2 regions of the Paraburkholderia sp. BR10954 genome follow, and region 2 is predicted to be linked to the other one. Evidence: predicted binding sites of a transcription regulator. Region 2 holds the regulator's gene; the other holds the start of a gene.
What was found. The regulator FNR, encoded in region 2, switches genes on or off when oxygen is low (the NO sensors DNR and NnrR bind a similar motif). The targets are predictions, from matches to a motif close to TTGATNNNNATCAA.

Region 1 (15,888 bases), 130 kb from region 2:
CGCCTTGCCGCCGTGCGCTTCCGGGAAGTCGTGCGTGGATAGCCCGCCAATCAGCGTTTCGGCCAGCTTGCGATTGTCGAGCCCTTCCAGATAGCTTCTCAATTCATCGATAAAGCCGAGGCCGACCTGGTTCGGCACCACCTGGTTGTCCAGAATCCATTTCTTGCCTTCGTGCACCGCGACCGTTTCGGAGAGCAGATTGTGCATCTCCACCACTTCGACGCCACGGTCGCGCATCTTCGTGACGAAGTCGAAGTGGTCGCGCTTCGCGTTCTCGACCCACAGTACGTCGTCGAACAGCAGTTCATCGCAATTGCTCGGGGTAAGACGCTGATGCGCGAGCCCCGGTGCGCAGACCATCACTTTGCGCAGCTGCCCGACTTCCGAATAGACGCCCAATTCACCCGCTTTCGCGTCCGTGTTCGCCATGATGACCTCCTGAATATCAGTGGTGACCCACTCTGAGCAATCTGATGTCGTTAGATTGTGATCCTTCCGGTTACGAGGGCGTAGATGCCGATGATCGCGCCAATGACGATGACGGTAAAGATGAACCAATCGGAAATGATGAAAACGTTCTTGCTCTGCTCTCGTCGCGCCCAAAAATAAAGAGCTGTGCCGGGCGCGTACAGCACCGCGGCAAGCAGAATGAATTTCAGGCCGCCCGCGAAGATCATGAATGAGGTGTAGATCACGGCGATCGCGGCCATGATCAGGTCGCGCCGGCGCTCGTCGGCGCGAAGGTCGTAACCGTCGCCGCGATTCGCGTTCATGCATCCGAAAACCGCAACGAGCAGGTACGGAATCAACGACATCGCGCTCGTCAGATTCAACATCAGCGCGAATGCATCGCGCGAGAAGTACGTGCTGATGACGAGCAACTGCACCACGATGTTGGTCAGCCACAATGCATTAGCCGGCGTCTTGTTGATGTTTTCCTTGCCGAAGATCGCAGGCATGTCTTCGGTCCTCGCCGCCGAGAACAACACTTCGGCGCAGATCAACGACCAGGCCAGATAAGCGCCGAGCACCGAAATCAGCAGACCTATGCTGACGAAAACGGCGCCCCAGTGACCGACCACCGCTTCGAGCACCGCAGACATCGACGGCTGCCGCATCGCCGCAATGTCCACGCGCTCGAGCACCGCATAAGGCAGCATCGTCACGAGCACCATCAGCGAGGTGACGACGACGAAGCCGAATATCGTCGATTGCCCGACGTCGGAGCGCTTCTTTGCATAACGGGAATAAACGCTCGCCCCTTCGATGCCGATAAACACGAACACGGTGACCAGCATCGTGGCCCGCACCTGCTCGAAGATATTGCCTTCGAGACCGCCGCCGTAGAGGTTGGCCTGGAACAGATCCATCCGAAAGCCGAACAACAGGATCAGAATGAACACCAGAATCGGAATGATCTTGGCGACCGTAACAATACTGTTGATGAAGGCCGCCTGCTGCACGCCTTTCAGGATCATGTAATGAAATAGCCAGATGCCGATCGAAGCAACGACGATCGCGACGACCGTATTACCGTCGCCGAACACCGGAAAAAATGCGCCGAGTGTGGACTTGATCAGCACCCAGTAAGAAACATTGCCGATACAACTGCTGATCCAGTAGCCAAATGCGGAAAGAAAGCCCGGATAGTCGCCAAAGCCCGCTCTCGCATACGCAAACACGCCGGCGTCCAGTTCTGGCCTTCTTTCCGCCAGCGTCTGAAACACGCGCGCCAGCATATACATGCCGGTGCCCGCAATCAGCCATGCGATCAGGGCGCCCAGCGGACCGGTGGCGTCGGCGAAGGTACGCGGTAGGGAAAATATCCCGGCTCCGACCATGCCCCCAACGACCATCCCGGTGAGTTGCATTTTTGAAAGCTTTTGTGGAGTGGACGCCATTCGGATTCCTTTTTAGTGACCCAACACGGATCTGTAATCAGATTCGAACGAAACGTGTCTCTCGGCCAATCTTGCTGTCGATCAGCCGCGTTACTCTGCAACCACCACACGAAAAGAATGGTCTGTCCGTTGACGTTTGTCAATTTATCGCCGCGTGCATCGATAAGCCGCATTCAATATCGATGATTTAACAATGATGCGACGTGTCGCATCACCAACGCGGTTTTCTCGAATGATGGGGAATCGCTGAAGCGAGCTGAAAATGTGGTCGCTCAGAACTACTGATAAGCGGCTGAGCGACAGCTCGGAATGACGCGCGAACGTCATCAATGGTCCAAACCCGATGACGATTTCGCAGTGGCGGGGATCGGGCCCAACTATGACTCGCGCAACTTCCTCAACGTCAGCCGCGCTTCGAGGCCACCGCCAACGCGGTTGTGCAGCGTGAGCGTCGCGTCCATCGCGAGCGCGAGTTGCCGCGCGATCGCGAGCCCCAGCCCCGTGCCGCCCGTTTGACGATTGCGCGAATCTTCGAGTCGCACGAACGGCTCGAACACCGTCTCCAGCGACTCGGCCGGAATGCCGGGACCGCGATCGAGCACCGACACGGTCGCCTCGCCATCGTGCAACGCGCCGATCTCGATCTGCGCGGCGCCGGCGTACCTCAGCGCGTTATCGACCAGATTGCCGACGATGCGCTTCAACGCCTGTGGACGCAACCTCAGCGACTGGCCGAACTGGCCCTGCAGCGACACTTGCTGGCCGGCGTCCACGTAATCGCAGACGAGGCTATCGAACAGTGCATCGGGATCGATGCGGCGCGGCACTTCGGTCGTGCCGTGCATCGTGCGCGCATAGGTGACCCCTTCCTTGACCAGCGCCTCCATTTCCTGCAGGTCCTGGCGCAGCTTCGCGGCTTCGCTGTCGTCATCCATCGTGTCGACGCGCAAACGCATGCGCGTGATCGGCGTCTGCAGATCGTGCGAAATCGCCGCGAGAATCTGCATGCGCTCGGTCATGTACGTGGCGATCCGATCCTGCATCGCGTTGAACGCGCGCGCGGCGCGCGCCACTTCGGACGGACCGGCTTCGGGCAGACGGTCGGCCTTCAGGTCGGGGCCGAGCGTGTCGGCCGCGACTGCGAGCTGATTCAGCGGGCGCGTCGCGAGCCGCACCGCCAGCCAGCAGCAGGCGCCGAGCACGAGCAATTGCAGCGTCAGCACGAGCGGCAGCCAGCGCGACAACGGTGCGCCGGGCATCGGCCGCAGATCGATGGTGAGCGGCGTACCGTCGCTCAGTTTCAGGTGCACCTGCAGACGCTCGCGATCGCCTGGCACCGCGTTGACGGTCAACGGATAGCGCGTGCCGATGCCGTCGCCGATCGATTGCGCGACGCGCGCCGACAGGCTTGCGTCGACCGGTGCGCCGGCCACGCCCTCGCCGAGCACGAACTCGTAACTGCGCCGCGCAAGGCGCGGCAGCCACTGGGCGCGTTCGTCGGGCGGCAGATGGTCGAGCAGCGCGACCGAGCTCGCCACCTCACGCTCGATGTAGCCCATCATGATGTTGGTCATCGTCTGGTCGCGCTCGGTCATCGTGAGCCAGAACGACAGCGCCTGCGCGAGCGCGAGCCCGACGAACAGAATCACCGCGAGCCGCGCGAACAGCGTGCGCGGCCAATGTGGCCAGCGCAGCAACGACGGTGACACAGATACGCTCATTGCGGATCTCCGATCGCGGTGACCGCTGCCGAAAACACGTAGCCCTCGCTGCGCAGCGTCTTGATGTAGCGCGGCTCGCGCGCGCCGTCGCGCAGGCGCTGACGCAGGCGGCTCACCATCAGATCGATCGAGCGGTCGAACGGATCGGCCTGGCGTCCCTGGGTCAGGTTCAGCAGCTGGTCGCGCGTGAGCACGCGCTGCGGGTGATCGAGAAACACGCGTAACAGACGGTACTCTGCGCCGCTCAACGCCACTTCGGTGCCGTCCGCGTCGAGCAGATGGCGCGCGGTCGTGTCGAGCCGCCAGTCGCCGAAGCACAGCATCGGCGCCGACTCCGTCACTTCCATGCCGGGCGGCAACATGCGCGCGCGGCGCAGCACCGAGCGGATTCGCGCGAGCAGCTCGCGTGCGGCGAACGGTTTGGTCAGGTAATCGTCGGCGCCCATTTCGAGCCCGACGATCCGGTCCGCTTCCTCGCTGCGCGCCGTCAGCATCAGAATCGGCACCGCGCGGAACTTGCCCGCGCGCAGCTCGCGGCACAGCACGAGGCCGTCTTCGCCGGGCAGCATCAGGTCGAGCACGATCAGGTCGGGCGCGCCGTTCTCGAGCGCGGCGCGCATCTGGCGGCCATTGGCCGCAAGCGTGACGCGCACGCCGTTTTTCTCGAGGTATCCCGCGAGCAGTTCGCGGATACCGCGATCGTCGTCGACGATCAGTACGTGGTCGGAGGTTTCCATCGACGGATTACCTGCCGCGGCGTTTAAGTTGCACGCCGCTCGATTGGATCAGTGAACACTGCAACGGATGCGCGAGTTCCGCCGCGAAGCCGCCCACGACGAACACGGCGATGGCAAACAGGCGTTTCATGCGTCCTCCAGCACGGAAAGACTCGCGCCGTCGGCCACGCTGGCTTCGAGCGCATAAGGATCGACCCCGTCGAGGCAGCCGATATTGACGCGCCATTGCAGCGGATCCCTGCGCGTCTGATGAAAAGGATAGATGCCGCAATGCTTGCAGAAGTAGTGTTTCGCGACCTTCGTGTTGAACTGGTACAGCGTCAGCGAATCCTCGCCACTCAGAATCTTCAGTTGACTCGCGGGAAAGAGCGGCGTCATCAGCGCGCCCTTGCGGCGGCACAGGCTGCAGTTACAGCGGCCGGCCGGAACGATTTCGGTGCGAACTTCGAACTTGACGGCCCCGCAGTGACAGGACCCTTGCAGCAACCCGGCGCTCATGGTGATCTCCGTGATTTGACGATGCCTGCTTTTATAGCCTGGTTCATCAGTCGAATTATGTCGTAATGTATCCGGCCGCCGAGACGATACATTACATTGCAATAAGCCGTGGCAATTAGCGCAAGGCGAAACAGCGAAGTTTAAGCGCGCGCGAATTAGCATTTAAGCGGCACGCGCAAAACGGATAATGCGGGTTGATTCATTGCCGCCGCATTGTCGCGCTCCCCCTGCAAAGATACTCCGGTTATCCATGATTATGTGAGCGCCTCGGCGAGGCGCGTCAGCCGGGCTCCCCACACGCTGTTTTTTACCTCGGCGTGACCAACCGGCTTTCTCTGTCCCGCCTGACTGGCCGGCATTGCCAGGCACAATCGCGCGGCGCCTCGAATACGCTTGACTTTTAATCACTAGCCACTTCCAATACCAATGGTGCAGTGCGATGCTTCACCTCTGAAACACGCCTCACGTCATTCGGTAATTCAAAGCATTGGCCAGCAGTTCATTCGTCCGCCGCGCATGCGGCGTCAGCTCGAAATGGAGCACTCCTCATCACGGGAGTCGTCTTGGCTGCAAGAAAAAACCAACCCACTCGCCGCGAACCCGCCCTTATCGATCTCGCATTGCAGGGTGGCGGTTCGCACGGTGCTTTTACATGGGGCGTCCTCGACCGTTTGCTCGAAGAGTCGTGGCTGCAGATCGAAGGGATATCGGGTACGTCGGCTGGCGCGATGAACGCCGCGGTGCTGGTAAGCGGCTACCAGGTGGGCGGCGCGGCCGGCGCGCGCGCCGCGCTCGAAGCGTTCTGGCGGCGAGTATTCGAAGCGTCGGTGTACAGCCCGTTTCGCCGCAGCCCGTTCGACGTATTGATGGGCCGCTGGACGCTCGACTACTCGCCGTTCTTCATCGCGATGGACCTCGCGGCGCGGGTGTTTTCTCCGTACGACCTGAACCCGCGCGGCGTCCATCCGCTGGCGAAGATTCTGCAGGACTCGATCGATTTCGGGCATCTGCGCGACGCGCCGATCAAGCTGTTCATTACAGCGACGCGCGTGCGCACGGGCCAGGCGCGTGTGTTTCGCAATGGCGACCTGACGCCCGACGTGCTGCTCGCCTCCGGCTGCCTGCCCACGCTGTTCCAGGCCGTGCAGATAGACGGTGAATACTACTGGGACGGCGGCTACGCCGGAAATCCGACCATCACGCCGCTGGTACGCGAATGCACGTCGAGCGATACGCTGCTGATTCAGGTCAATCCCGTCGTGCGGGATGAAACACCACGCACCGCGCGCGACATCATCAGCCGCCTGAACGAAGTCGCGTTCAACGCGCCGCTGCTGAAAGAGCTGCGCATGATCGCGCTGCTGCGGCGCGCCGCGGACGCCGGCAGCGACGAAGGCCGCCATTGGGCGGCGATGCGGATCCATCGGATCTCGAGCGAGCTGATGACCGAACTCGGCTACTCGTCGAAACTGAACGCCGAGTGGAGCTTTCTGACGATGCTGCGCGACGAAGGCCGACGCGCCGCGGACGCGTTCCTCATCGAGCACGCCGATTCGATTGGCGTGCGCTCCTCGCTGGATCTCGACGCGTTGCTCGAGGGAGTCTGACCATGGAAGTCATCACCGTGTCCCCGCTCGCGATCGGTCTCGGACTCTTTGGCATGCTCGCGAGTCTCGCGCTGCTGATCGCCTTCGCATACCGCGGCTGGACCGTGCTGCTGCTCGCACCGTTCGCCGCGATGCTGGCCGCCGCGATTTCGGGCGAACCGATTCTCGCGCACTGGACCCAGACCTTCATGCTCAGCGCCGCGCGCTTTCTCGCGCAGTTCTTCCCGTTGTTCCTGCTCGGCGCGCTGTTCGGCAAGCTGATGGAAGACAGCGGCTCCGTGAAGGCGATCGCCAGTTACATGACCGAGAAGCTTGGCGCGCATCGGGCGATTCTCGCCGTCGTGATCGGTGGCGCGCTCGTCACCTATGGCGGTGTCAGCCTCTTCGTCGCGTTCTTCGTGCTCGCGCCGATGGCCACCGCCCTATTCCAGGCCGCCAATATCCCGCGCCGTCTGATGCCGGCCGCGATCGCGCTCGGCACGCAGACATTCACGATGTCCGCGCTGCCGGGCACACCGGCGATCCAGAACGCGATCCCGATGCCGTTCTTTGGTACGACGCCGTTTGCGGCGCCCGGGCTCGGCATCGTCGCGAGTATCGTGATGGTGGCGTTCGGGCTGTGGTGGTTGTCCTTGCAGCAATCGCGCGCGAAGGCGGCCAACGAAGGATTCGACGGACTCAACGCGGCGGTGAAATCCACCAGGGCGTCGGCCAGCGACAACCTCGTGCGCGAACGCGCGAGCGTCTCGCAGAGTTTCGATCCGGAGGAAGCGAAACGCGGGCACCTCAGCGAGGATCTGCCGTCGTTCGGCGTCGCGCTCGCGCCGCTCGTGCTCGTCGTGCTGACGAACTTCGTGATGAACGTGATCGTGCTGCCGCGCATCGACGCGGACTATCTGGCCGAAGTCCGTTGGGGTGAGACGTCGCTTTCGGCAGTCGCCGGAGTGTGGGGCGTGTGCGTGGCGCTCGTCGTCGCGATCGTGGTGCTCGTGCTGGTCAATCGGCGCCGCCTGCCGGCGCTGCGCGAGACGATCGACGCGGGCGCGAATGCATCGGTGCTGCCTGTGCTCAACGTCGGCAGTCTGGTCGGCTATGGCGCGGTGATTGCCGCGTTGCCCGCGTTCGCGCTCGTGCGCGAATGGGTGCTCAGCGTCGGCGGTGGTCCGCTCGTATCGCTCGCGGTCGCGACGAACCTGCTCGCGGGATTGACCGGTTCGGCTTCAGGCGGTCTCACGATCGCGCTCGACGCGCTCGGCGGCACCTATCTTCAACTGGCCGCGCAACACGGCATCGACCCGGCGCTGCTGCATCGGGTCGCCGTGATGTCCTCCGGGACACTCGATAGCCTGCCGCACAACGGCGCGGTCGTGACGCTGCTTGCGGTATGCGGCTCGAACCATCGTGAGAGCTATCGCGATATCGTGATGGTCGCGATTCTCGGCGCGTTGCTCGCGCTGGTTGTGGTGATCGTGCTGGGCTCGCTGCTTGGCACGTTCTGAGGGTTTTGTGCTTTCTAAAGTATCGAGGGGTCTTGCGCTGAAGTTGCTGTTCGTCAGTGCAAGACCCCTTTCCTGTTGCTGCTCGGCCGAGTCTGGATTGCTTGCCTGCTGACTAGCCGCTCACTTCACGCTGCCGCGCGCGCCGCATTCATCCGGCCGAACACGAACTGCCCCAGATACCAGACCAGCTCCGTATTCGCGAGGATCGCATCTTCGGTGACCGTCGACGGTTCGAGCTTCATCCGACGCAGCATCAGCTTGCCTTCGCGCGATGTCGTCCACGCATGCATCAGTTCCTTGCGCGTCTTCGCATCCGCGGCGTTGAAATGATCGCGGCCCTTGCGCGAATCCTCGTTCATGCGCGCACGCACTTCTTCTTCACGCGTCGCGATGCTGTTCGCCAGGGTCTTTCTCGTTTCGGTCTTGGCTGCCTGTTCCTGCGCCTCGTCCGCGAGCAGTTTGGCTTGCACGTCGACCATCGTGCGCTCGGCGTCGGAGATCTTCCAGTTGTCGCGTAGCGCGCGCATCAGATAGCCCGCGGGACTCTTCTTGACCTGGCCGCGCTTGATTCTGAAACGCGTGTATTCGACGGCCTGCTGAATGCGTTCGTCGGTCCACAGTTCGCGGTTCTCCGAAATCTCGCTGAACTGCTTGGTCGACAGCCCGAACTCGTCGGTGAGAATCTTGTACAGATGGCTCGCGTCGGCGAGGCTCGCGAGTACCGCGTCGGCTGTGTCCTTACGCTTGAGCAGGAAGCGGATGCGGTCGATTTTCTTCGACGTGGTGGATTCAGTCCGCGTCTCGTAGGACATCTCGACGTCCGACACTTCGTTGATCTCGCGCACCGCCGGTTCGAGCCAATCGCGCTTGAAGTATTTGAAGATGGCGGCGTTCGCGCCCATTTTGCCGGGCCAGTTGCGCATTTCCTCGAGCTGGATCCAGTCGGTGCGTCCTGCGGGAACGTTGGGCAAAACCTTGTCGTAGATCGCGCGCGCGAGACTGCGCGTGAACGCGGTGGAAATGCGCAAGCTCAGCCAGTGAGATTTCTGCGGATCGCGGATATGCGGCACGAGCCGTGGATGGACGTCGAAACGCATACGCCCGCGATGAAAGCCGACCATACCGATCAGTTGGACCTGCACCCACAGGTCGTCTTCACTGGGATCGCGGTCCGCGGGCGTATTCGTCACGCGAACTTTCGCGTTCTGAGCTTCGTCGGCGATCGTGCGCAAATGCTTCAGGTTGCGGCTATCGTAGCGCATCAGCCACTTGAAGTAGTTGAGTTCGACGTCGTACTGATCGCGTTGCTCGGGCTCCTGCGCGACGATGAAGTACGCGGCATCGAGAAAACGCCGCGCCGGCAGTCCCATGTTGACGATCTCGGTGAAGAAATCGTTGCGCTGATAACCGATCTCGCGATTGGCCTCGTTGATGCGCAATCCCTGATCGAACATGTCTTCGAACAGCGCGAGCGCCATCTGGCGTGACGTCGCTTTCGACTTGCCCTCTTCCGGATTGTCCGCGGCCATGTTCTTCATCCACTTTTTAGCTCCCGGGACTGTAAGCATGCGGTGGTGAGCTGTCAACACACAGAACCTCACCATCACAACGACGGCGGCGGTGGCCACTTTTTCGCCATTCCGCGATTTGGCACACAGAACCTCACCATCTACACAAGGAACCTCACCTTGCTAGCGGGGCTTCCGCGCGGCGAAGCCTTATGGGACGGCCCATCCGGCCTTCATTTCCTGCAGATGCACAACCCACCTCACCTTCGGAATTCGACGCACAGTCAAACACATGGAACCGCACCTTGGTGGGGAATTGGTCTCACCTTGCCGCACAGCCAACCGCACCTCTCAGCACAGCGAACCTCACTTTCGACACAACACACCTCACCTTTTCGGACCTAAGTCATTGAATGATTTGAATATCGGTTGGGTATGTAGGTTTGTGAGTTTGTTCTCGGTTCAAAAAAACCTACGAACCGGGACCACACAGCATATTGGCGGGAAGATTGCGCAGCGCAGCATGGTGAGGTCGATTGTGCGACGCCTGGAAGCTTATGGACGGGTGCGTCACCAAGGTGAGGTTGGTTGTGCTTTCACGGCGATCTGCAAGGATTGGTGACGGGCTGGGCTCGGGCTGGCCGCCTGTCGCCGGCGGAAATCAGCGGTGCTAGGTGAGGTTGATTGTGCTTTTGCGCTGCAAGCGGACGGAGTGCTCGGCGGAAGGTGGAGACAAAACTGATAATGGTGAGGTCCGTTGTGCTGCAATTCGCCGGAGCGGGCTTCGCGGAAATGAGAAAGTGCACAAATGACCTCACCCAGTGCTTAAGTTTTGAGCAGGTTCGCCGAGTCGGCTGGGCCTATTACGAGGGAAGGTGAGGTCATTTGTGCCCTCGAGCACGCGGTGTTTCTGGGCCTGTTTCGTTTCGACGACAGTTCCGCCACCGAAAACGCTGTGAAAACATCGAAATTTTCAGAAAATCTACATTAAAACAGTAATTTAAAAAGCTATTTTCAAGTATTTCCTGTATTCTGAGGTTTCTGGAATTTTATGGATAAACCTCAGAATGGTCAGAACGAGCCAACTTCCTGCCGTAGACCGAACCGTTCACTTTGAGCAGATCAGTGAGTTCGCAGAAAAAGTCACCATTTTCACTAATGAGCTGCGTGACACGATTCTGGCTCCACGTCCTCGAAAAACGGCTCCCGTCTTCAAGACAGGCGAGATTGCCGAGATGTGCAACATCTCGCACTCGCAGGTTCAGTATCTCGCAACAAAAGGCGACGGAGAACTGCCTTCGGGCACGGCGGCCGGCACCGGCCGCACCCGGACCTTCACGCTGGAAGAAGCGCGGATCTGGGTACAAAAGATTTCCGACATCTACCAGACTCCGCTGGTCACTCGTCTGAAGGAACCAGACGGGAAGATCATTATCACCGCGCAGCTCAAAGGTGGTTCCGCCAAGACGACTACGACGATGTGCCTTGCCCAAGGGCTGTCGCTACGGGGGCGGAAAGTGTTGGTGGTCGATCTCGATCCGCAGGCGTCGCTCTCGGAATTGTGCGGGCTGTACGCGGAAAAAGACGTGTCGCCTGAAGATACGGTGTTGCCGTATGTCTACGACCAGGACATCGAGGGCGGCCTCGAGGGGCGGATTCAGTCGACGTACTGGGATGGCATCGACGTGATTCCTGCGCATACGGAACTGATCGGAGCAGAGTTCCATCTGCCAGCGATGCAAAAGATTCGGCCAGGTTTTCGTTTCTGGACCGTGCTTCGTCAAGGGCTCGAGCCGCTGCGCAAGAAGTACGACTACATTCTGATGGATACGTCGCCGTCGCTGTCGTACCTCAATCTGAACGCGCTGATGGCCGCGGATGCCATGGTGATGCCGATGGTGCCGGAAAACCTGGACTTCATCAGTTCGCTCTCGTTCTGGCGACTCTTCTCAGACGTGTCCAAAAGCTTCATCAAATTCGAGAAGGAAAAGAAATACGACTTTGTGTCGCTGGTGTTATCGCGGGTCGACTATGGGCGAAACTCGTCGGCGCCGATCGTGCGTGCGTGGGCGCAAAGCGCGTACGAAAACTGGTTGCATTCGATCGAGGTACCGGCGAGCTCGGTGATGAGCACCGGGGCGTTGGCGTTCTCGACCGTCTTCGACATTAGCAGCAATCACAGCGCGGCCAAGTCGCTGCAACGCGTGCGGCAGCCTCTCGTCGATTACTGTCGCTGGATCGACGAGATCTATTCGGAAAAATGGAGGAACGCGCAATGAGCAATATGCGAGAACAGTTGCTGGCCAAGACGTCCGGCATTCGCAAAACTTCGTCGATCAACGAGGACGAGGTGAAGCGCAGCAACCGCACGCAAACGGCGCCCGGCCTTGCCGGCGCGCTCGCCGTTGCGCAGCTTCGAGTGCAGGAATTGGAATCGACCGGCGTCGCATCGCAACTGCCGGTTGCGGGGATCTTGCCGAACCCGTGGCAGCCGCGCCGCGTGTTCAACGAAGCAAAGTTGGCCGAGCTTGCGGAGTCGATCCGGGAAGTTGGGCTGATGCAGCCGATCGTGGTCCGTCGTGTCGCCGACGACTATCAGATCGTCGCTGGTGAACGGCGTTGGCGTGCGCACAAGATGCTGGGGCAGGACACCATCAAGGCAGTCGTCGCGGATTGCTCCGACTCGGATATGGCCGTGCTGGCGATGGTCGAAAACATCAGCCGCGACGACCTTACTGACTATGAAATCGGCGTTGCGATCCGTCGATCGGAAGCGGAGTTTCCGAATCGCAAGCGACTGGCGGAAGCGATGGGCTTGTCTCGGGCGGGTCTGTACCAGTTCTTATCGTTCGATAATCTGCCGGACTTCATCAAGAAAGATCTCGATATTCAACCGCGACTATTGGGCGGGACTGCTGCGCAAGCAATCGGGGCGGCCATCAAAAAGCACGGCGAGGATGGGATTAGAGCGGCTCGTGAAATTTGGCCGCTGTTGGTGAGAGGCGAAATGGATCAAGGCAAGGTCGCGGCGGCAATCACTGCCTTGGCGACCCGGCAGACGACGTCGGCTGGTACCAGCGGACGCAGCATCGAGAAGTTTTTCGCGGGGCGAGAGCACGCTGGAAGCATCACGAAGGATGTCAGCAATTTCACGATCAAGATCAAGACCGGGGTGATCACCGAGGCGCAAGAAGTTCAGATACGACAGTTGATCGGACAGATGTTTCAGTCGCAGCCGAAAACGAGTTGATTTGATGTCTGGTTCGGAGTGTAGAAAGGCCCGCTAAATGCGGGCCTTTTTTTCGACCAGCCAAAATGGTCCGAGCTTAGAGAGTGTCTAGAGTCTAGACACTCTCTAAGCTGCCACGCATCAGCGTCCATCCGAGTGTCTAGACTCTAGACATTCTTGGCGGCGGAAACCGACGTCGATATCAGAGCGCCGCCCCCTTGCGGACGAACATTCATTGCGCCTTCGGCGGTTTACGGGGAGACTCGCGTAGTAGGCCCTTCGCGGGGCAATCTTGCAAGAGCTGGTTGCTGGTCAGCTGCTGAACATGAGCGAGCTCGCCATTGACCCGGAATTTATGAGGCAATCGGTGAGCTGGCTTCCACCGATTCGCTGATGGGGTCATATTGCCGGAGGCACAGCCAAAATCGTTCGATGGTCATATGACGGCAGGAATGGTGGGCCAGCTATCTCTCCTGTGAAGGAGAATGTTTTCCGTCAAACCATCCACGGTCATTCTCAACCTCGCGCTACGATCCGGCCATTTGTCCGCGTGCCTCCGCTTGGTCATCGACGGCTCGCTCTCGCTAATCAGAGAAATCGCTGCCCTTTATATCGACTCGCCGCTCGCCAACCGGACGCCACAGGCTTGCCGGCAAAAAGGTGAAATCTCGCGGGATACGCCGACAATGCTTTTCCATAAAGCGTCGAGTTCATCATGGCGCTCCTTGCCGCAGCGCATTGGTGAATGTCGTCGACGCGTTTCACGGCCGCTCGGACGTTCGAAAGCACCTATGGCCACGGACACGCGGCGCTCACACCAACGCTTATCGACCATACAGTCGGCGGCATTTCTGCCGGCAAATCCGTCCCATACGATTCGCGATGGAATCCGGATGCACTGACGCGCAAAGAAAGGCCGTGCATTTGGCTTGCCCTCAGCGGACAGACGGCATACGTCAAGGTGCGGCGGGAGCCAGCCCCGCTATTACTCAATAACCGCGCTAGGCGATGTCCGCATTTCGTAGCGCGATCCCTCTAGACTTAAGCAGATCAAACCAACCGTCAGCGGTGTTCGCATCGGATTCGAGCGGCGCAAGCTTGCCCTGGAATCATGTCCCATTGCAGATCCTGCCAGTCGCCCGACGGCCAGAAGTCAATCGCCAACACCTCCCAACCGCTACGCATTTGACGGTTCGTGCGTCAAGCCAAACTCTGCCCGTTGTTAGTGACAGGACACGTTCGGGTAAATAATCGCGGTCGACAAGTCTGCGGATCGACGCGCGCCCTCACGGGATGCCCGGCTCGTCGTTTTCGAAGGCATGCATCGCGACCGCGCCGATCATCGTTTGGCTCAGCACTTGAGCAATGAGCTAATCGACTGCAACGGATGGTTTCCGTCTGGTCTCGTATGTCGAGGGTACTCGGCGAGCCGCCGCCAGACCACGCGGTCAGCGCGAAATCAAAATCGCCGCGCTCGGCTTATCGGCAATAAACCCGCTGGACGATGGTTGGCGGGATGGGCGGGGGCAATCGCGAAAGTCATCGTGGACGGAACGAGTCGTCGGCCAGCTCGCTCTGTGACATTGATTGGCGAGACGGTTGCGCATCACAGGATCCCCAACGCGAGCCACTATTTATCGCCGAGCGCGTCAACAACTTGAGCGTCAACGCATACCACAGTCGTCCATGGACAATCTAATAACATACGGCGCCAGAGCATGTGGGCAACTTCTACGAACTTAATATCGAAAAAGGACCGAGTATTAGCCAATCCGAGCGCGAACCGCGGATTCCGCAGCCGATCTCGCCAACGGGAGTCTCGTGAAACATTGGGAAATGTCTTTCATATATCATAACTCCTTGTTTTAAAAGGTATTTTTCAACTGATCGAAGCATTGTTTCACGCCGATCAATCAAATTGGTGCACGATACCCCGTCACTTCCATCCATCGCAGACCGGACGCAGGAATGCACCCACGCGACCCAACGATCCGTAACGTTCGATACGTAATTTGTAGCGAATGAATTGGAGTGGCTCGCGCTGACCATTTGAACGTTTCGCTGACTTGATCGATCTCGCCAAGCCCACGCCGTCGTGGAAAAACTCCCGGCTGCTCCGCCGTCACTTCGCCGACCCGCCTCCTCGCAAACCCGCCACGCTGATCGATCTGCTCGATATCCTCACGCAAGATCCGCCGGATCTCGAGGATCGGCCGCGGCGTCTGCTGCACGCTGTGCCCGGCAATGATCGCCTTCTCCGATAGCGCGCCCGCGAGATGCGCGCTGCGATAAGGAACAACGCCATCGTCGGAATCTTCGCGCGGCCCGCTTTCGCGGCACCACGCGATGATCGAACGGAAGCAAACGTGAGGGCCGATCGGCAACTTCGAGATCGCGCGGATCAACGGATCGATTTCGCCCGACTGTACGATGCTGTTCGGCGCGTGGAAGGTCTGTTCCTGCGCTTCGATGTTCGTCGCCGTCCCCATCACTTCCTTGAACTCGTTTAGCAGGGCAAGCGGCAGACGTACGAGGTTGGCCGTCCAGCGCGACGGCCGGTTGCTCGCGAACGGTGTGCCTCGGTGGGGTGCCGCGATAAATATGGCGCGCTCGACGTGCGGCATCGGTGTGAAATTCAGTAGCCAATCGAGCCGCCCGTCCTCACGACCTGTTCGAGCGTGCCCTGGCTGAACCAGATCAACGTGGTGACGTTCGGCGACGGCATCTCGCTGAAATAGCGCGACGCCGGCTTCGGCCCTCCCGCGGTCGGTGACGACACACCGCTATCGGCTTCGGCATTGCCATCTCCTTCGCCATCGGCATCGCCACCCGCGTCGTCGTCCCGGCGAACGACAGCCGCGACGCCGGGAGGACTTCGCGCGGTTCGCGCACGCTTTCGGGGCGCCGGGTCCGGTCCGGCTGAGGTCAAGATGAATGGACCAGCCTGCGATGTATTGCGTGCTCGGCACGTCCTTGCCGGCATCGGTCGCGAGCGCGCCGCGCAGAAACAGCGCGCGCAAGCTTTTGCACCGCGTAGTTGTAATGGTCACGGACCTGGGTCTGACGATCTTCGAATGCACGGTCGCCAGCAGTGCGTTCACCGAGGAATAGAAACGCATACGCGAATCGCGCGGCCCTGAGCCACAGATCGAATCGCGCGTCGCTCCATTCGCAGGGCGTTGTCCGGT
Region 2 (15,888 bases):
GCGCCGCGCGGTGAGCGCCGCGGTCGGCGACAAACTGCTCGCGCGCATCGCATGGTGGCAGGACTATTGCGCGCGCAATGGCGGCGCGATGGACAACAATCCATCGGCGGGCAACAAGGTGGGCGGTCTGACGACGATCCTCGAAAAATCGCTCGGCGCGGTCGCGAAGGGCGGCACGACGAATCTGGTCGACGTCTACGAATACGCGCAGCCGATCGCCGCGAAGGGCTTCGTGTTCATGGATTCGCCCGGCTACGACCCGGTGTCCGCGACCGGACAGGTCGCCTCGGGCGCGAACCTGATCTGCTTCACGACCGGGCGCGGCTCCGCTTACGGCTGTGCGCCGTCGCCGTCGTTGAAGCTGGCGACCAACACCGCGTTGTGGGAGCGCCAGCAGGACGACATCGATATCAATTGCGGCGGAGTGATCGACGGCAGCGCGAGCATCGACGAACTCGGCGAAGCGATCTTCCGCATGATGCTCGACTGCGCTTCCGGTACGCGCACCAAGAGCGAGCTGCACGGCTACGGGCAGAGCGAGTTCGTGCCGTGGCAGGTCGGCGTGGTGACCTGAACGGCTGCGCAGCGACACAACCAACAATCAAATAGACGAGTCAATCACGCACTGGAGGATGCAATTGGAACGCCGCCTTTATTCAGGCCGCGACGTGAAGCGCGCGCACAGCATCGATGATCTGCGCGCGATGGCCCGCAAGCGTCTGCCGAATTTCTGTTTCGAGTATGTGGAGGGCGGCGCCGAAGACGAAGCGACACTGCGGCGCAACCGCGACGTGTTCCGCGAAATCGCTTTTCTGCCGCGCACGCTGGTGAACGTCGAAAAGCGCAATCAGAGCGTGACGCTGTTCGGCGAGCGCAGCGCGTCACCGTTCATGATCGGCCCGACCGGCTATAGCGGCCTGATGTTTCGCGAAGGCGACGTCAAGCTGGCCAGCGCGGCGGCAGCGGCCGGCATTCCGTTCGTGCTGAGCAACGTGTCGACGGTCTCGCTGGAGGACGTCGTGCGGCGCGCGGGCGGTCGCGTGTGGATGCAGGTCTATATGTACCGCACGCGCGAATCTCTGGCGAAACTGGCGCAGCGCGCGAAGGCCGCGGGCATCGAGGCGCTGGTCGTCACGACCGACAGCGCGGTGTTCGGCAAACGCGAATGGGACCTGCGCAACTACATCGAGCCGCTGAAGCTCGACTGGCGCAACAAGTTCGACGTGCTGCGCCATCCGGGCTGGATGGCCAACGTGCTGTGGCCGAACGGCATGCCGCGCTTCGCCAATCTCGGCGACCTGCTGCCGCCGGGGCAGGACAGCGTGAAGGGCGCGACGATCACACTGGGCCGGGAACTCGACCCGTCGTTGTCGTGGGACGATATCCGCTGGCTGCGCGATCTGTGGCCGCGTCGGCTGATCGTCAAAGGCGTGCTGGGTGCGCCGGATGCGCTGAAGGCGCTGGAGGCCGGCGTCGACGGCATCGTGCTGTCGAACCACGGTGGGCGGCAGCTCGACAGCGCGGTATCGGCGATGGACGTGCTGCCCGAAGTCGTCGAGCAGGTTGGGGGTAAGCTGTGCGTGATGCTCGACGGCGGATTTCGCCGCGGCTCCGAGATCCTGAAGGCGGTCGCGCTGGGCGCCGATGCGGTATTGCTCGGACGCGCGACCACCTATGGTCTGAGCGCGGGCGGTCAGCCGGGCGCCGAGCGGGCTATTGAGATTCTGCAGACCGAGATCGACCGGGCGCTCGGCTTGCTCGGTTGCTGCGATATCGCCGGGCTCGACCGTAGTTATCTGCGTTGGCCAGGGCAGCAGGCGCCGCTGTCGCGCGTGCACTCGCAAACGCAGACCCAAACGGTGCAGGCGCGCGCAGCGGCTCTGTCCGCCTGACGAACTGGAGATATCTGATGCAGCAAGAACCGAACGCCGCGACCCGCGGTAACGAAGCTGTCGCCGCGCTGCGCGAAACGCTCGGCGCGGACATCGTGAGTCTGCCGGCCGAATTTGGCGGGCGGCAGTTCGCCGACTGGAGCGGCACGCCATCGACCGATCCGATAGCGTTGATCCGACCGCGCACGACCGAACAGGTCGCCACCGCGCTCAGGATCTGTCATCAATTCCGCCAGCCGGTCGTCACGCAAGGCGGCATGACCGGGCACGCGGGCGGCGCCTGCGTGCTCGGCGGCGAGGTTGCGCTGAGCGTCGAGCGGATGAACGGCGTCATCGACATCGATCCGGTCAGCGCGACCATCACCGTGTTCGCGGGCACGCCGCTGCAGGCGGTGCAGGAAGCGGCCGATCACGCCGGCTTCATGTTCGCGCTCGACCTTGGCGCGCGCGGCAGTTGCACGATTGGCGGCAACATCGCAACGAATGCGGGCGGCAACCGCGTGATCCGCTACGGGATGATGCGCGACCAGGTGCTCGACGTCGAAGCGGTGCTCGCCGACGGCAGCGTGATCGGCGGCGAGCGCAAGATGATCAAGAACAATACCGGCTACGACCTGCGCAACCTGATGACCGGCAGCGAAGGCACGCTCGGCGTCATCACGCGCGCGGTGCTGCGCCTGCGCGCCAAACCGCGCGCAATCTCGACCGCATGGTGCGGCATGCCGGATTACGAGGCGGTGACCACGCTGCTCGGCCGCGCGCAGGAGCGGCTGCCGGCCGGCGTGTCCGCGTTCGAGGTCATGTGGCCCAGCTATTGCGACTTCGTGCGGGAACGCCTGCCCGAACTGCGCGTGCCGCTCGGCAGCGATCACGCTTACTACGTTTTGCTCGAGACTTGCGGCGCGGACCCGGAGCGGCAGGCGGCGGCGTTCGAGGACTTTCTCGCCGACATGCTCGACGCCGGCGTGATCTCCGACGCCGCGATCGCGCAATCGGACGCCGACGCCGCGGCGTTCTGGGCGATTCGCGACGCGCCGGCCGAATATCCGCGCCTGATCCCCGGACGCATCTCGTTCGACATCAGTTTCGCGGTCGCGCAGGCGGGCGATGCGGCGCAGCGTTGCGACGAGCGGCTGCGCGCGCGCTGGCCGCAAGCGACGATCCTCGTCTACGGGCATCTCGGCGACGGCAATCTGCACGTGGTGGCGCAGGAACCGGGCTGGACCGACGAGGACATCGATGAGGTCAAGCGCGTCGTCTATGAACTCACTGGGGAAATGGGCGGCTCGGTATCGGCCGAGCATGGGATCGGCGAGGAAAAGCTGAGCGTGCTCGGCATGTCGCGCTCGCCGGCCGAACTCGCCGCGATGAAGGCGATCAAGCTTGCGCTCGATCCGCACAATATCCTGAACCCCGGCAAAGTGATCGCGATGTAGTGTGCGGTAGTTTCTGGCGTCACGCGTCAATGTGGCGCGCGCATTCCGGGCGCGTTGCTGGTCGATCCGGAACGCGCTTCTCCGACGTGACATCCAATCCCATATCCGCAATGGAATATGGGGAGATGTCATATGAAACTCATCATCCACACAGTGCTGGCGGCGACCCTCGCGTTAGCGAGCATAGCGTCTGGTGCGCAAGGCACCGGGCCGAGCGATCCGCAGATTGCCGCGATCGTCGTGACTGCAAATCAGGTCGATATCGACGCGGGCAAGCTCGCGGAAACCAGAACGGAATCGAAGGACGTGAAGGCGTTCGCGCAGCGGATGGTCACCGATCACACCGGCGTCAACAAGGCCGCGACGGATCTCGTGAAGAAGCTCAACGTGACCCCCGAGGACAATCCGACGAGTCAGAACATCAAGCAGGGCGGCGACCAGAACATCGCCAAGCTGAAGACACTTTCGGGCGCCAGCTTCGATAAGGCCTATATCGATCACGAGGTCACCTATCATGAAAACGTGATCGACGCGCTCGACAAGACGCTCATTCCAAGCGCGAAGAACGAGCAACTGAAGGCGCTGCTCGTGAAGGTGCGGCCGGCGTTCGTCGCGCATCTCTGCGTCGAGGAGACCGCGCAGTGTCTGAGCATTCCTGAAGCGACGGTGCGGAGCCGGCATTTCCGCGCGCGCAGCATGTTGCGCGAGTCGCTTGCTCAGGCGCTCGATCTCGCCGAGCGCGATGCGTTCGAATTCGGCGGGGCGCAGTGCGATCGCATCGTTGCGAGCGTTCTCGCGAAAATATCCGGCGGCGCGTCATAGCATTGGCGACGCGTGCGGGGGCACCGTGAACTGAACGGCCGCGCCGCGCGGCGTGGATTCACCCACCCACAAGCGGCCACCATGGGCGTCGATAATCGAACGACAGATGGAAAGTCCCATGCCCAGACTCGTCGCCTTCGTCGCATAGAACGCGTTGAACGCGTGTTCCGGACCGTTCGGGCCGAAGCCCGGCCCGGAGTCGCGCACGGTGACGACCACGCCGGCACCGTCCGCCTCGCTTGTGCTGACCCGCACGTGTCGAGCCCCCTCCAGACTGCCCATCGCCTCCAATGCATTCCGGAGGCACGTGTGGCGCTGCCATTGACTACAGCCTGACGCGGCGGCTGGTCTCAGAGAACCTTCCGCTGTGCTTCTAGCCGATTCGCGCGTGGCGACGGTACGTCCAACGGACGCTCCGTCCGCTCGCGGCCGACTCGCAGATGCCCCCTGTACATGGGGTGTTTCGCCTTCGCGCGACATCTAGCATGAATACGACCGTGCTAGTCGCCGCAATCGATCTGGACTTGCATCGAGTCACAGCACAGCAAACAGCGAAGGAGAAAGAAGTGCCAGAATTGCGTCGGCAGATTTCGCTGTTCGGCGGCACGGCGCTGGCTGTCGGGATGGTCGTGGGCTCCGGCGTGTTTGGTCTTCCGGGCCTTGCGCTGCAGCTGGGCTCACCGCAAATCGCGGCATTCGGATGGTTGGCCTGCGCGATCGCCTGCCTTCCGCTGCTTTGGGTGTTTGCAATCCTTGGCACGCGCTACGCCTCCGCCGCTGGCATTTCGCGTTACGCCGAAGCCGCGCTCGGGCGGCGCGCCGAATCTGCCGTCACGGCCGTTCTCTGCGGCACGTTCCCGCTTACCGTGCCGGCCCAATCGATGATCGGGGCAAGCTATGCGCTAGTTGCCTTTGGCCTCGGCAAGAGTGCTCATGTCCCGATCTGCATCTCGATCTTGCTGGTTGCCGTTACGTTCAACCTCGTCGGCATTCGCAAGGCTGCGCTCGTCAATAAGCTCTCGCTCGCATTGATCGTCGCTGCCGTGCTCGCCCTTTGCGTGACGAGGCACGCCGACCTGCGCACCGGTATGCTGTTGTGGACGCGTCCCGACTGGACAGGCGTCAAGCCATCGCAAGTCTGGAGAGTGAGTGCTCTGCTTTTCTGGGCATTTATAGGCTGGGAGAACGTCTCGTTCGGTCTCGAGGAGTTCCAGCAGCCGCAGCGAACGATCAAGCTCGTTTATCTGGCTAGCTTTCTCGTCGTAGTGGTGTTGTATTCTCTGCTGGCAGGCACCGTAAACGGTGCGTCAAGTAACCAGTCGTCGGTGAACGCGGCAGAAGGCATTGCTCAGCTCGTTCCCTTGCGCTGGCAGTCTGCATTCGCGCTCGTGACAGTCGTGATTATCCAGGCGACAGCCAATGCGTGGGTCTTCGCTGCCAGTCGTCTTTTCTATGCCGCCAGCAGGAACCGCCTGCTGCCCGGAGTCTTTGCGCGCCTGGACGCGCAAGGAACGCCTCGCAACGCAGTATTGTTGGTGGCGGCAAGCTTCGCGGCCGTACTGGCAGGGGTGACGGCATTTCACATCCAGATCTCGGATCTATTGATCGTTGCTAACCAGAATTTTCTGGTGCTCTACCTGGTATGTATCTTCGCTTGCTGGAAGATCGAACGCGGAGCACAGCGATGGCTTCTGACACCGCTCGCATTTCTGTCCTGTGGTTTCCTGATGGCGGATTCGAACTACAAGATCCTCTATCCGATAGCACTACTCGTGCTCGGCATGCTGAGTCAGCGCGTGCGTGAAAAACGCCCGCTTGCCGGTCTGGCGGAGACGGCCTTGCCGCCGCGACTTTAGCGGCCATCGGCAGATTCGAAAGCTTGCAGACTACTGCGCAGGATCAACGCGACGAGCTCGGCCTGCCTATGTGTGCAGGTCTTGCCCAATATCTGTTTCAGGTATCCCCGCGCTGTGCCTAAGCCGATCGTGAGCTTCGTCGCCGCCTCTTCGAGGCAGTAGCCGTTGGCCAGTAACACCGCAAGTTGCGCCTCGCGGCGGGTGAGTTGGAACGTTTCTACGAGTACGTCCGCATCGACGTTCGGCGCACGATCGGCTTCCGTCAGGAACAGAGCGCCACGTATGGTGTTGGATTCGCCCGCATCTCCATACGCGCCAGACCGCTGGTGCAGGTCGAATGGCATGATTCTGACGACGAGTGGCAGGCGCGGCGGATCGCGCGAAAGATAGCAGCGCGTGGGTGCGGCTCGTTGTATCGCACTCTCGCGGCCGCTGCGTTTTATGTCATGCAAGCCAACCGAGCTGGCCATCGCCTTCTGCAACAACAGTGTTTCCGCGTGCCTCGTCGCCGCCACCGTGCGTTTCGACAGCACCAATCCGTCGCCACTCGATGCAAGCGCCTCGGCGCATCTATTCACGAACACAGGGCACAGCGCGGCGTCGAACAGAATGACGCCGACGCTCGCGCGATCGAGCAAATCAAATACCGACTTGACGTTCGCGTCCGCGCGCACGAGCCGCTTGCCCACTTCAAGCGAGTTGATAAGGTGGGGCACAACGACATTCAAGGCGTCTACATCTTCGTTATCGAAATCCGCTGCGCCTAATTCGCGCCCGGTCGAAAGATAGACCTGACGCACAGGCGTGCGCACGAGTGGCGTGACGATCCCGTAGAACCCGCCAGCCGGACGAACCGCCTCGTTATACAGATCCGAGCGTCTGAAATCCGCATCCGAAATCGCTGACGATTGACGCAATGACGTTCCTGCCGGAATGGCGCTGATCCAGTACGGCATTCGTGACGCGAACTCGCGGTGCAGCCGTGACGCGGAATAGAGGTCGATGCCGGTCGACGCGACGACACCAGCGGCATCTCCGGTCACTTCGTTGAGCACCGCTTTATGTGCACCAATAGCGTTCACGACCGAATCGAGCGCCGTATGCCATTCCCCGGGATCGAGCGCCGCCTGATAGACGAGCCGCACCGCCGCATGAATGTCATCGACTCGTCCCATCTTTACATCTCCGCTGGACCGATACCCTCGCAAATGGGAGTAACAGTCGTGCCTAACGTCTGACAGTATAGGAAGCAACCACAGGCATAGCGGATTTCTACGATCCCCGGAGACAGAAATGTCTTCAAAACACGCTGCTTTGTCAGGTCACGTCCGGCGGCTGTGCTCGCTTGGATCTGATCCGCACATCGTCATTCCGCACGTCGTCGAAACGCTTCGTACGCTGGTCGGCGCGGACTGGGGCATGTTCTTCTACGCGGACGCGCAGTATGCGCTTAGCGACATGTACAGCCAGAACGAGGCCATCTACGCAATGATGCCGCTCTACATGTCCGAAGTGCACAATACGGAAATGCAGGTTGATGCGATGGGGGTTAGCTTTTCGACTGCGATGCGGCGAGGACGAGGATACGAAAACTCGGCACGCCACGATGGGGCGTTGCTCAACAGCACGATGTATAACGAGCTCTACCGCCCTATGTACATCCGGCACAGCCTGGAACTGACGGCCTTCGATGGGAAGCGCGGGTGGGGCAGCGTGACGCTCAAGAGAATGCCCGGCGGCCGGCCGTTTTCCGAACGGGACCTCGCCGACATTCGACCTTTGTCGGCACATATCGGGCATGCGCTCACGTCGCCCAAAGGCCGGCATCCCGATCACACGGAAGACGGCCGTTCGTCGGTTATCGTGGCCGACGACACCGGTAAGATCATGTTGCAGAACGACGACGGCATGCGGATGCTTGCGCTCGCAGGCGGAGAGTCGGTCAGCCACGCGCAACACACGCGGCTCCCGGGTTGGCTGGCGCCGCTACTTGCCAATTTCAACGGAATCTGGCGAGGCTGCGCCGCAGCGCCACCTGTCCTGGAACGGTTCAACGCCGCCGGTCGATTTACGTTCAGAGCGTATCGCTTCGACCACGCAGCAGTGAGCGCGGACCACGCATGTATCGCTATCTACACCGAGCATTTCCCTCCGCTCGCGTTCGAAATCGAGACGCGGGGATTTCAGCTTGGCTTGAGCGAACGGCAGCGGCAACTCTGCATTTACCTGTTGCTCCGACGCTCGCATGGGGACATTGCGCAACTGATGGGTATTCGCGAAAGCACTGTAATCGACCACGTGCGAAAAATCTACGCGAAACTCGATGTTCACAACCTGACGCAGCTCCAGGCCTCTTTTCGTAACGTCCAAGGCGGTACGGAGCGGTGGTGCCGCTGATCTCGAGCGCGTGCGGCAAGCGCAAGCGACGGCAGTCGTGGCGATCGCCGCCTCCGCGGTTACGACGCGCCCAATCACGCGTTTTCGTCGGTTGCGAATACGCTGGTTTCCGGTTCCGTCTGTTCGACGTCGATGCATTGCACGCGCCAGTGACCGCTGATCAGGCTGCGGCCGCCCTCCGCGCACCACTGCACGCGGCCGATCTCGCCTTCGAACGGCCCGTCGAGCTGGTTGAGATCGAGCCCCTCGAGCGCGCAGACCGGCGTCGTGCCATGCGGCGCGCACACGAGCGTATTGCCGCAACCCACATGCAACGCGCCCCAGTCGGGCAAGTCGAGCCCGAAATGACCTTCGCGCGACCATTGCCGCGTGTCCTTGTCGAGCCAGAGAATGGCGAAGGCCATCGGGTTGACACGATCGAACGTGTCGAGATGAACGGTCAAACGCATGGCAAGTCTCCGCAATATAAATGACTGGTTCGTATTGGCCAGGTACCCGTTGCCCGAACGTGTGCGCGTCCTGCGCCTATCAGGAATAAGATCAGTGTACGGGCGGCGAAACGGCCCTTATTGACCCCGATCAAACGGTTCAGGGCAGCAGCCGATCGCGCGACACAATGGCGCGCCTATGCTGATCTGATGAAAGCGGCGCGCAGCTCGCGATCTGCATCACGTCAGCGTGCCGCCGCCGAAGCGTCCGAAGGAGAAACCCGATGCGAGCGATGGTGTTCGACGGCAGCTCGGCGACGCTGACCGAGCGGGCAGTGCCGGATCCGCGGCCCGGCGCCGGCGAGATTCTGATCGACGTTCATGCCTGCGGCGTGTGCCGCACGGACCTGCATCTGGTCGATCGCGAACTCGCGCATCCGAAGCGGCCGGTGATTCCAGGTCACGAAATCGTCGGCGTGGTGGCCGAATTGGGCGCGGGCGTCAGCGGTTTCAAGGTGGGCGAACGGGTCGGCGTGCCGTGGGTCGGCCATACCTGTGGCCACTGCCGCTACTGCCTGTCCGCCCGCGAAAATCTCTGCGACGACGCTGGCTTCACCGGCTACACGATCGACGGCGGCTATGCCGAGCGCACGGTCGCCGATAGCCGCTACTGCTTCCATCTGCCGCCGCACTACAGCGATGTCGAGGCCGCGCCGCTGCTGTGCGCGGGTCTGATCGGCTATCGCACGTTGAGCATGGCGGGCGACGCCGAACGGATCGGCATCTACGGTTTCGGCGCGGCCGCGCATCTCGTCGCGCAGGTCGCGCGTCACCGGCAGCGCACCGTCTATGCGTTCACGCGTCCCGGCGATCACGCGGCCCAGCAACTCGCGCTGCGCCTCGGCGCGACATGGGCGGGCGGCAGCGACGAGGCGCCGCCCAGCGAACTCGACGCCGCGCTGCTGTTCGCGCCGGTCGGCGCACTGGTGCCGCTGGCGCTGCAGGCGGTCGCGAAGGGCGGCGTGGTGGTGTGCGGCGGGATTCATATGAGCGACATTCCGTCGTTCCCGTACGCGTTTCTGTGGGGCGAGCGGCGCGTCGTATCGGTCGCCAATCTGACCCGCGACGATGGGCTTGCGTTCATGCGCAGCGCCGCGGAGACCCGGCTCGCGATCGAGACGACCACCTACCCGTTGCGCGACGCGAACCGCGCGCTCGACGATCTGCGCCACGGCAAGCTGACCGGCGCGGCCGTGCTCGCGGTCCGCTCATGATCTGTTCGCGAGCCATGGTCGCTTGATGCAGATCAAGCCGCCCGCCGCGCCGGCGTTCATTATGTAAGCGCGCACCGTTGGGCGCCCCGTCACGGGCCGAGGCGCGGCGACGATCCGAGGAAAGCCGATGAACACTGCTGCCGAGCGCAACACCTTCCACCGCGTGATGATCGCGTCCGCGGGCGGCACCGGACTGGCGCTCGCCACGCATGTCGCCCGGCAGTTCGTCGCCGCGAATGCGCGCTTTCGTCTCGTCGACCGCGACCAGCACGCGGCTCACCGTCGCGGCATACGCGCGGCACGCCGCATCCGGCCAGTGCGGGCGGGCCCCTTTATCTGTAGCAGGGGCGCGCCACGCGCGTTGACAAATCCAACCTCAGTGGAGAATCGGCATGTATCAACATATCCTCGTCGCGCTAGACGGCAGTAGCTTTTCGAAACGCGCGCTGAAAGAAGCGGTGAATCTCGCCGCGCTGACGAAGGCCGTCGTGCATCCGGTTTATGTAGTCGACAAGACGCCGATCTTTTCCTATGCCGGCTATTACGACCCGCTCGCGCTAGTCGAAGCATTGCGCCAGGACGGCCACTCGGTGCTCGAGCAGGCCGAGCAGGCCTGCGCCGCCGCCGATGTGCGTTGCCGGCCCGCGATGATCGAGTCGGAGAGCCTGTCCGACGACGTCGCCACGATCGTGCTGCGCCACGGCGAGGACGTCCACGCCGATCTGCTCGTGCTGGGCACGCATGGGCGACGCGGCGTGCGGCGCCTCGTGATCGGCAGCGTGGCGGAGCGGGTGCTGCGTTTCTCGACCTGTCCGGTGTTGCTGATGCGAGAGCAGATCAGCGAGGAAGCGCCCGAGGAGTAATCCGCGTTAGCGGGGCGCGGCGGCGTGGGGGCACTACACGAGCGCGTCGGCTGGTATCTGGATCGAGATCCTGAAACCATGGCCCGGCGAGCTGATGAACGATACGTTGCCGCGCAACTGCCGCACACGTTCGCGAATGCCAAGCAGCCCGAATGAAGTTGTTCCCTGCGCATGATCCGGCGCGACACCCACGCCGTCATCGTCGATATCGAGCGATACGATCGGGCCCGCGCAGGTCATGTCGATGCGTACGTGCCTCGCCTTGGCGTGCCGCGCGACGTTCGTCAACGCCTCCTGAACGATGCGAAACAGCGCCGTCGCCGCGAATTCGCCGCATACCGGCTCGGCGGGTTCGAGATGCACGCTGGAGCGCACGTTGTAGCGTTTCGTGAAGTCTTCGGCCAGCCAGTCGAGCGCGGCGGCGAGTCCGAGGTCGTCGAGCAGCGGGGGGCGCAGATCGGCGGCGATGCGCCGCAGCGAAGCGGCCATCCAGTCGATCTGCTGTTGCAGCTCGCGCGTTTGCGCCGCAAGCGGCTCGGTGTCGGCTTGCTTGTTCAGCTTCGCTTCGAGCAGCGCCACGCTCATTTTTAGCGCCGTCAGCCGTTGGCCGAGATCGTCGTGCAGTTCGCGCGCAATACGTTTCTGCTCGTTTTCACGGGCGATGTGCGTGTGCGTGGATACCTGACTCGCGCGCTCGAGTTCCGCGAGACGCATGCGCTCGGTCAGGTCGCGGGTGACCTTGGCGAAGCCGAGCAGCGCGCCGGACGCATCGTGCACGGCGGAAACGACCGCATTAGCCCAGAAACGCGAGCCGTCGCGACGCACACGCCACCCTTCGTCCTCGGCGCGGCCTACGGCTGCGGCGGTTTCCAGTTCGCGCGCGGGCTTGCCGGCCGCGATGTCTTCCGGGGTATAGAACTTCGAGAAATGCTGGCCGATGATTTCTTCGGGCGTGTAGCCCTTGATGCGCTGTGCGCCGGGATTCCAGCTGGTTACGCGGCCGGCGGGGTCGAGCATGAAGATCGCGTAGTCCTGTACCGCTTCGACCAACATGAAATAGCGATCCTCGACGGACACGTCCGACCCGGACGCAGCACTGGTGAAGCAGGAAGACTCGCCGCTCGATAGACCCATCGCTCCTCCGGGCGGCCACGCAAGGTCGCGTACCGCAACGCACTGAGTTATATCAGTTCAGGAGCGCCTGTTCCACCCGGCATGTCCCGCGAACGAACGTGGGGCGGGCGTCGCGCCGGTGCTCAGACCCGAGCCAGTCTTTCCGGATCTTCGATGCGGATCGTTTTGCCGTTCGCCTTGACGAGGTGCTCGCGCTGGAACTTCGAGAACATCCGGCTCACCGTTTCGAGCTTCATGCCCAGAAAGCAGCCGATTTCCTCGCGCGTCATGCGCAGATGAAACTCCGCGGCGGAAAAGCCGCGCGCCTTGAAGCGCTTCGACAGATTCAGGAGGAACGTCGCGACGCGCTGCTCGGCGGTCATCGTGCCGAGCAGCAGCATCTGGCTCGATTCGCGCACGATCTCGCCGCTCATCATCTGATAGATGTGATGCTGCATCGGTCTGATCTCGCGACAGATCGCCTCGAGCTGCGCGAACGGAATGATGCACACGACGCTATCTTCGAGCGCAATCGCATCGCAGTTCTGCTTGGCCTCGCCGATGCCGTCGAGGCCAAGCGAGTCGCCGGCAATCTGGAAGCCAGTCACGTGCTCGCGACCGTCGCGATGCATGACCACGGTTTTGAATGAGCCGGCGCGTATCGCGTAGATGCTTTGAAACTCGTCGCCCGCGCGATACAGCGCGTCGCCGCGTTTGATCGAGCGCGTCGAGCAGATCAACGCATCGAGCCGGCTCAGTTCGTCCGGTGTCAGCTCGGGCGGCATGCAGATCGCGCGCATCGCACAGGTGGAGCAGCGCGTGACGGCGTGGCGTGCCGCCGCGGTGCTGGGCGCGACGTGGATCGGTACGACGTGCGAGGTGCGAGGCGCGTCGTGGCGGGGTTCACGGACTGCGGCAACTTGCATGATCGGCTCCTGGCGGTCAGACCCGATGCGCACGACGCGCATAGGCAATCGCTTCGATGGCGCGGCAGGCGAGCTCGAACTCCGAGGTCTTGTCGAAGAAGAAGTCGGCGCCCGCCGCTTCGCACGCGCGGCGAAACGCCGTCGCGTCATGATTGGTCAGCACGATGCTGACGATGGACGGCCGCACCCGCGCTAGCGCAGCGAGCAGCAGGAGGTCGGTCTTGCCCGAGAAGCACGGGTCCAGCACCGCGACATCGGCGCGACTCGCGACGATGTCGTCGAACGCGTGCTCGACGCCCGCCGACTCGCCGGCGATTTCGATGCCGGGAATCAGCGCGATCAGGCAAGCAAGCCGGTGCCGGACCTCGACCGCATCGTCGACGAGGAAGATTCTCGATAAGGTGGCTGACGGGGCGGTGTCCATACCGACCAGTATTGGCGACCTAATCTTGGAAATATATCGGCAGCGCTTTAAGCGGTGCTAGGAGTTCAGGTAGTGGTTGTAGGATTATTCCTGGTGGGTTGCTGGCGATGTCGTCCAGCAGCGGCGGCACCGAGCGGCGGCCCGTTGACCTGCGTCAAGCCGAGTGGCGGGGCGCGCTTCACACTGTCGGTGCAAACGCGCGACGGCACCACTTCGGGTCATGCCAGCGCTTTCAGAGGGAGTCCGACATGTATGCACGAATTCTGGTTGCACTCGACGACAGTCCCAGCGCGCAGCGCGCCTTCGCCGAGGCGCTGAAGCTCGCGAAGCTGACCGGCGCCACGCTCGAAGCCTGCTGCGTGGTGGGGCACGGCAAGTGGTCGGACAATGCCGACGTGGCTTTCGAGCCGGAACCGGCGGGCGCGGCGCAAGATTTCGCCAGCCGCGCGCTCGATGGCCCGCGCGAGCTGTTGCGCGAGGCGCAGGTGCCGGGCGGCGTGCGGGTGATCGACGCTTACGCCGAAAACGTGTCGGCGGTGCTCGCGCGCGTCGCCGACGAAATCCAGGCCGATCTGATCGTGATGGGCACGCATGGCCGCCGTGGCGTGCAGCGCTTTCTGCTCGGCAGCGTCGCGGAGTCGCTCGTGCGGTCGACCGACATACCGGTGCTGATCGTGCGGCATGACGAACAAGCCCACCCTCGGCCCTGAAGCGCCGCGCAGAGCCAGTTTCGAGCGGCTCAGGTGAGTTCGCTCAGGCGGGTCCGCTGTCGGCGCTGTCCGGGACTGGCTGGACGCGCGTCGCGCCGCTCGCCTGCGCGGGAATCATCAGCACCGGGCAACAGGCGCGGCGCAGCACGCGCTCGGCGACGCTGCCGAGCATCAGCCGTTGAAACCCGCGGCGGCCGTGCGTGCCCATCACGATCGCATCGGCGGGCCATTCGCGCGCCGTCTCGACGATGCGATGCGCGACGTCTTCGCCGGTGGTCGCGGCTTCGACGGTGCGGGCCGTGCCCTTGACCCCACGTGCGCTCATCCGGCTCTGGGCGTCGGCCGCGATCCGCTTGCCTTCCTCGATGAACGCGTCCTCGATCGTGGAAGGATCGAAGCCGGGCGCGTCGTAAGGGATGATGGGTACGTCGATCACGTACAGCGGCATCAGCTCCGCGCCCGATTGGGCGGCGAGGGTCAGCGCGGCGTCGAACGCGCGCGAGGCCGTGGCGCTGCCGTCGAGCGCGACGAGTAGGCGGTGAAACATGGCGGGCTCCTTAAGCGCGCACTTCAGTGCGACAACAGCACCGGCACGGTCATCGATTCGAGCATCGTGCGCGTCGCGCCGCCCAGCACGACTTCGTGCAGACGCGAATGCGCGTAGGCGCCCATCACGATCAGGTCGCAGCCGAGGTCGGCCGCCTGCGACAGCAGCGCGTCGCCGACCGGCGCGCGGTCCGCGACGCTCAGCTCGCGCACGTCGACCTTGACGCCGTGACGCGCGACGGTGAGTGCGATGTCGTCGCCGGCAGCCGTGCCCTGCGGCGGACGATCGGCCGACGAATGAACCGTCAGCAGCGTCACTTTGGCCGCGTGCGCGAGGAACGGCAGCGCGTCGTGGATCGCGCGGGTCGCTTCGCGGCTGCCGTCCCACGCGATCAGCGCGTGGCGGCCCGGCGCCGCGAAGGTGCCGCTCGACGGCACCAGCAACACCGGCCGCCCGGCCGACAGCACGATGTGCTCCACGAACTGTTCGGCGACGAACGCCTCCGGGTCGGTCGGGTCGGGCTGGCCGAGCACGATCAGATCGGCGACCCGCGCATAGGGCGGCACGACGTCGTTCGCGTAGCCGTTCGCGGCGATCCAATGGCCGTCGACGTTCGCGCGCGCGAGTTCCGCGCGAAACAGCCGCTCCAGCGCGCTGGCACGCTCGTGGCGCAGGCGCTCGTGCTCCGCATAGTAGTCGGCGGTGCCGGCCATCACGAAGAACGCGTGCCGCGGCGGCACGTACGTCGAAAACAGGCCGGTCAGCGTCGCATGAAAGCGGTGTGCGAGCTGCAATGCGATCTCGAGGCGCGGATGTGCACGAACGCTCGTATCGAGATGAACGAGAATGCTTTTGTAGCTCATCGCCAAAGCTCCGTGACAGAACGTGGGAAACGGGCGCAAGCGGGCTCGCGCCCGTCGTCAAATGGAGTCTATGGGCCCGGCGGGCGAGGCTGTTGATGCAGATCAAGCGCGGGCTGCCGCGAGCTCGATACGGTGGCAGACGCGCTCGACGGTTTGCAACCGCGCCTGGCAATCCTATGCTGTCCTCTGGAGGGCAGCGATATGGCATCCGAATCCGACGCGCCGGTCGGACGCTTCGCTTCACCATGGACCTCGACGGCATTCGGACAGCCCGAAGGCTGGTTCGATTACGCGTCGGCGTATCAGACCGCGCAGGGCGCGGCGCGCGAGTACGCGG

Region 1: a site for FNR is predicted at 2,031-2,044, ahead of AB4Y34_RS19100 (basic amino acid/polyamine antiporter). Genes of this name have one in related genera too.

The regions. Positions count from the first base shown of each region.
Region 1 is NZ_JBFRCK010000013.1:25,389-41,276, forward strand. Features, by position in the region: gene arcA (arginine deiminase) at 1-429, opposite strand, end outside; gene AB4Y34_RS19100 (basic amino acid/polyamine antiporter) at 480-1,901, opposite strand; gene AB4Y34_RS19105 (ATP-binding protein) at 2,279-3,622, opposite strand; gene AB4Y34_RS19110 (response regulator) at 3,619-4,359, opposite strand; gene AB4Y34_RS19115 (hypothetical protein) at 4,367-4,489, opposite strand; gene AB4Y34_RS19120 (GFA family protein) at 4,486-4,857, opposite strand; gene AB4Y34_RS19125 (patatin-like phospholipase family protein) at 5,421-6,464, shown strand; gene AB4Y34_RS19130 (GntP family permease) at 6,467-7,963, shown strand; gene AB4Y34_RS19135 (replication initiation protein) at 8,089-9,492, opposite strand; gene AB4Y34_RS19140 (ParA family protein) at 10,539-11,750, shown strand; gene AB4Y34_RS19145 (ParB/RepB/Spo0J family partition protein) at 11,747-12,721, shown strand; gene AB4Y34_RS19150 (hypothetical protein) at 14,614-15,105, opposite strand; gene AB4Y34_RS19155 (hypothetical protein) at 15,336-15,479, opposite strand; gene AB4Y34_RS19160 (hypothetical protein) at 15,635-15,811, shown strand.
Region 2 is NZ_JBFRCK010000013.1:157,196-173,083, forward strand. Features, by position in the region: gene AB4Y34_RS19685 (UxaA family hydrolase) at 1-574, shown strand, start outside; gene AB4Y34_RS19690 (alpha-hydroxy acid oxidase) at 639-1,892, shown strand; gene AB4Y34_RS19695 (FAD-binding oxidoreductase) at 1,910-3,328, shown strand; gene AB4Y34_RS19700 (DUF4142 domain-containing protein) at 3,461-4,150, shown strand; gene AB4Y34_RS19705 (ATP-binding protein) at 4,145-4,630, opposite strand; gene AB4Y34_RS19710 (APC family permease) at 4,636-6,006, shown strand; gene AB4Y34_RS19715 (helix-turn-helix transcriptional regulator) at 6,003-7,181, opposite strand; gene AB4Y34_RS19720 (helix-turn-helix transcriptional regulator) at 7,300-8,403, shown strand; gene AB4Y34_RS19725 (DUF3564 domain-containing protein) at 8,478-8,852, opposite strand; gene AB4Y34_RS19730 (zinc-dependent alcohol dehydrogenase family protein) at 9,116-10,105, shown strand; gene AB4Y34_RS19735 (universal stress protein) at 10,498-10,968, shown strand; gene AB4Y34_RS19740 (PAS domain S-box protein) at 11,002-12,102, opposite strand; gene fnr (fumarate/nitrate reduction transcriptional regulator Fnr) at 12,225-13,007, opposite strand; gene AB4Y34_RS19750 (response regulator) at 13,024-13,431, opposite strand; gene AB4Y34_RS19755 (universal stress protein) at 13,680-14,141, shown strand; gene AB4Y34_RS19760 (universal stress protein) at 14,185-14,688, opposite strand; gene AB4Y34_RS19765 (universal stress protein) at 14,712-15,551, opposite strand; gene AB4Y34_RS19770 (polyketide synthase) at 15,753-15,888, shown strand, end outside.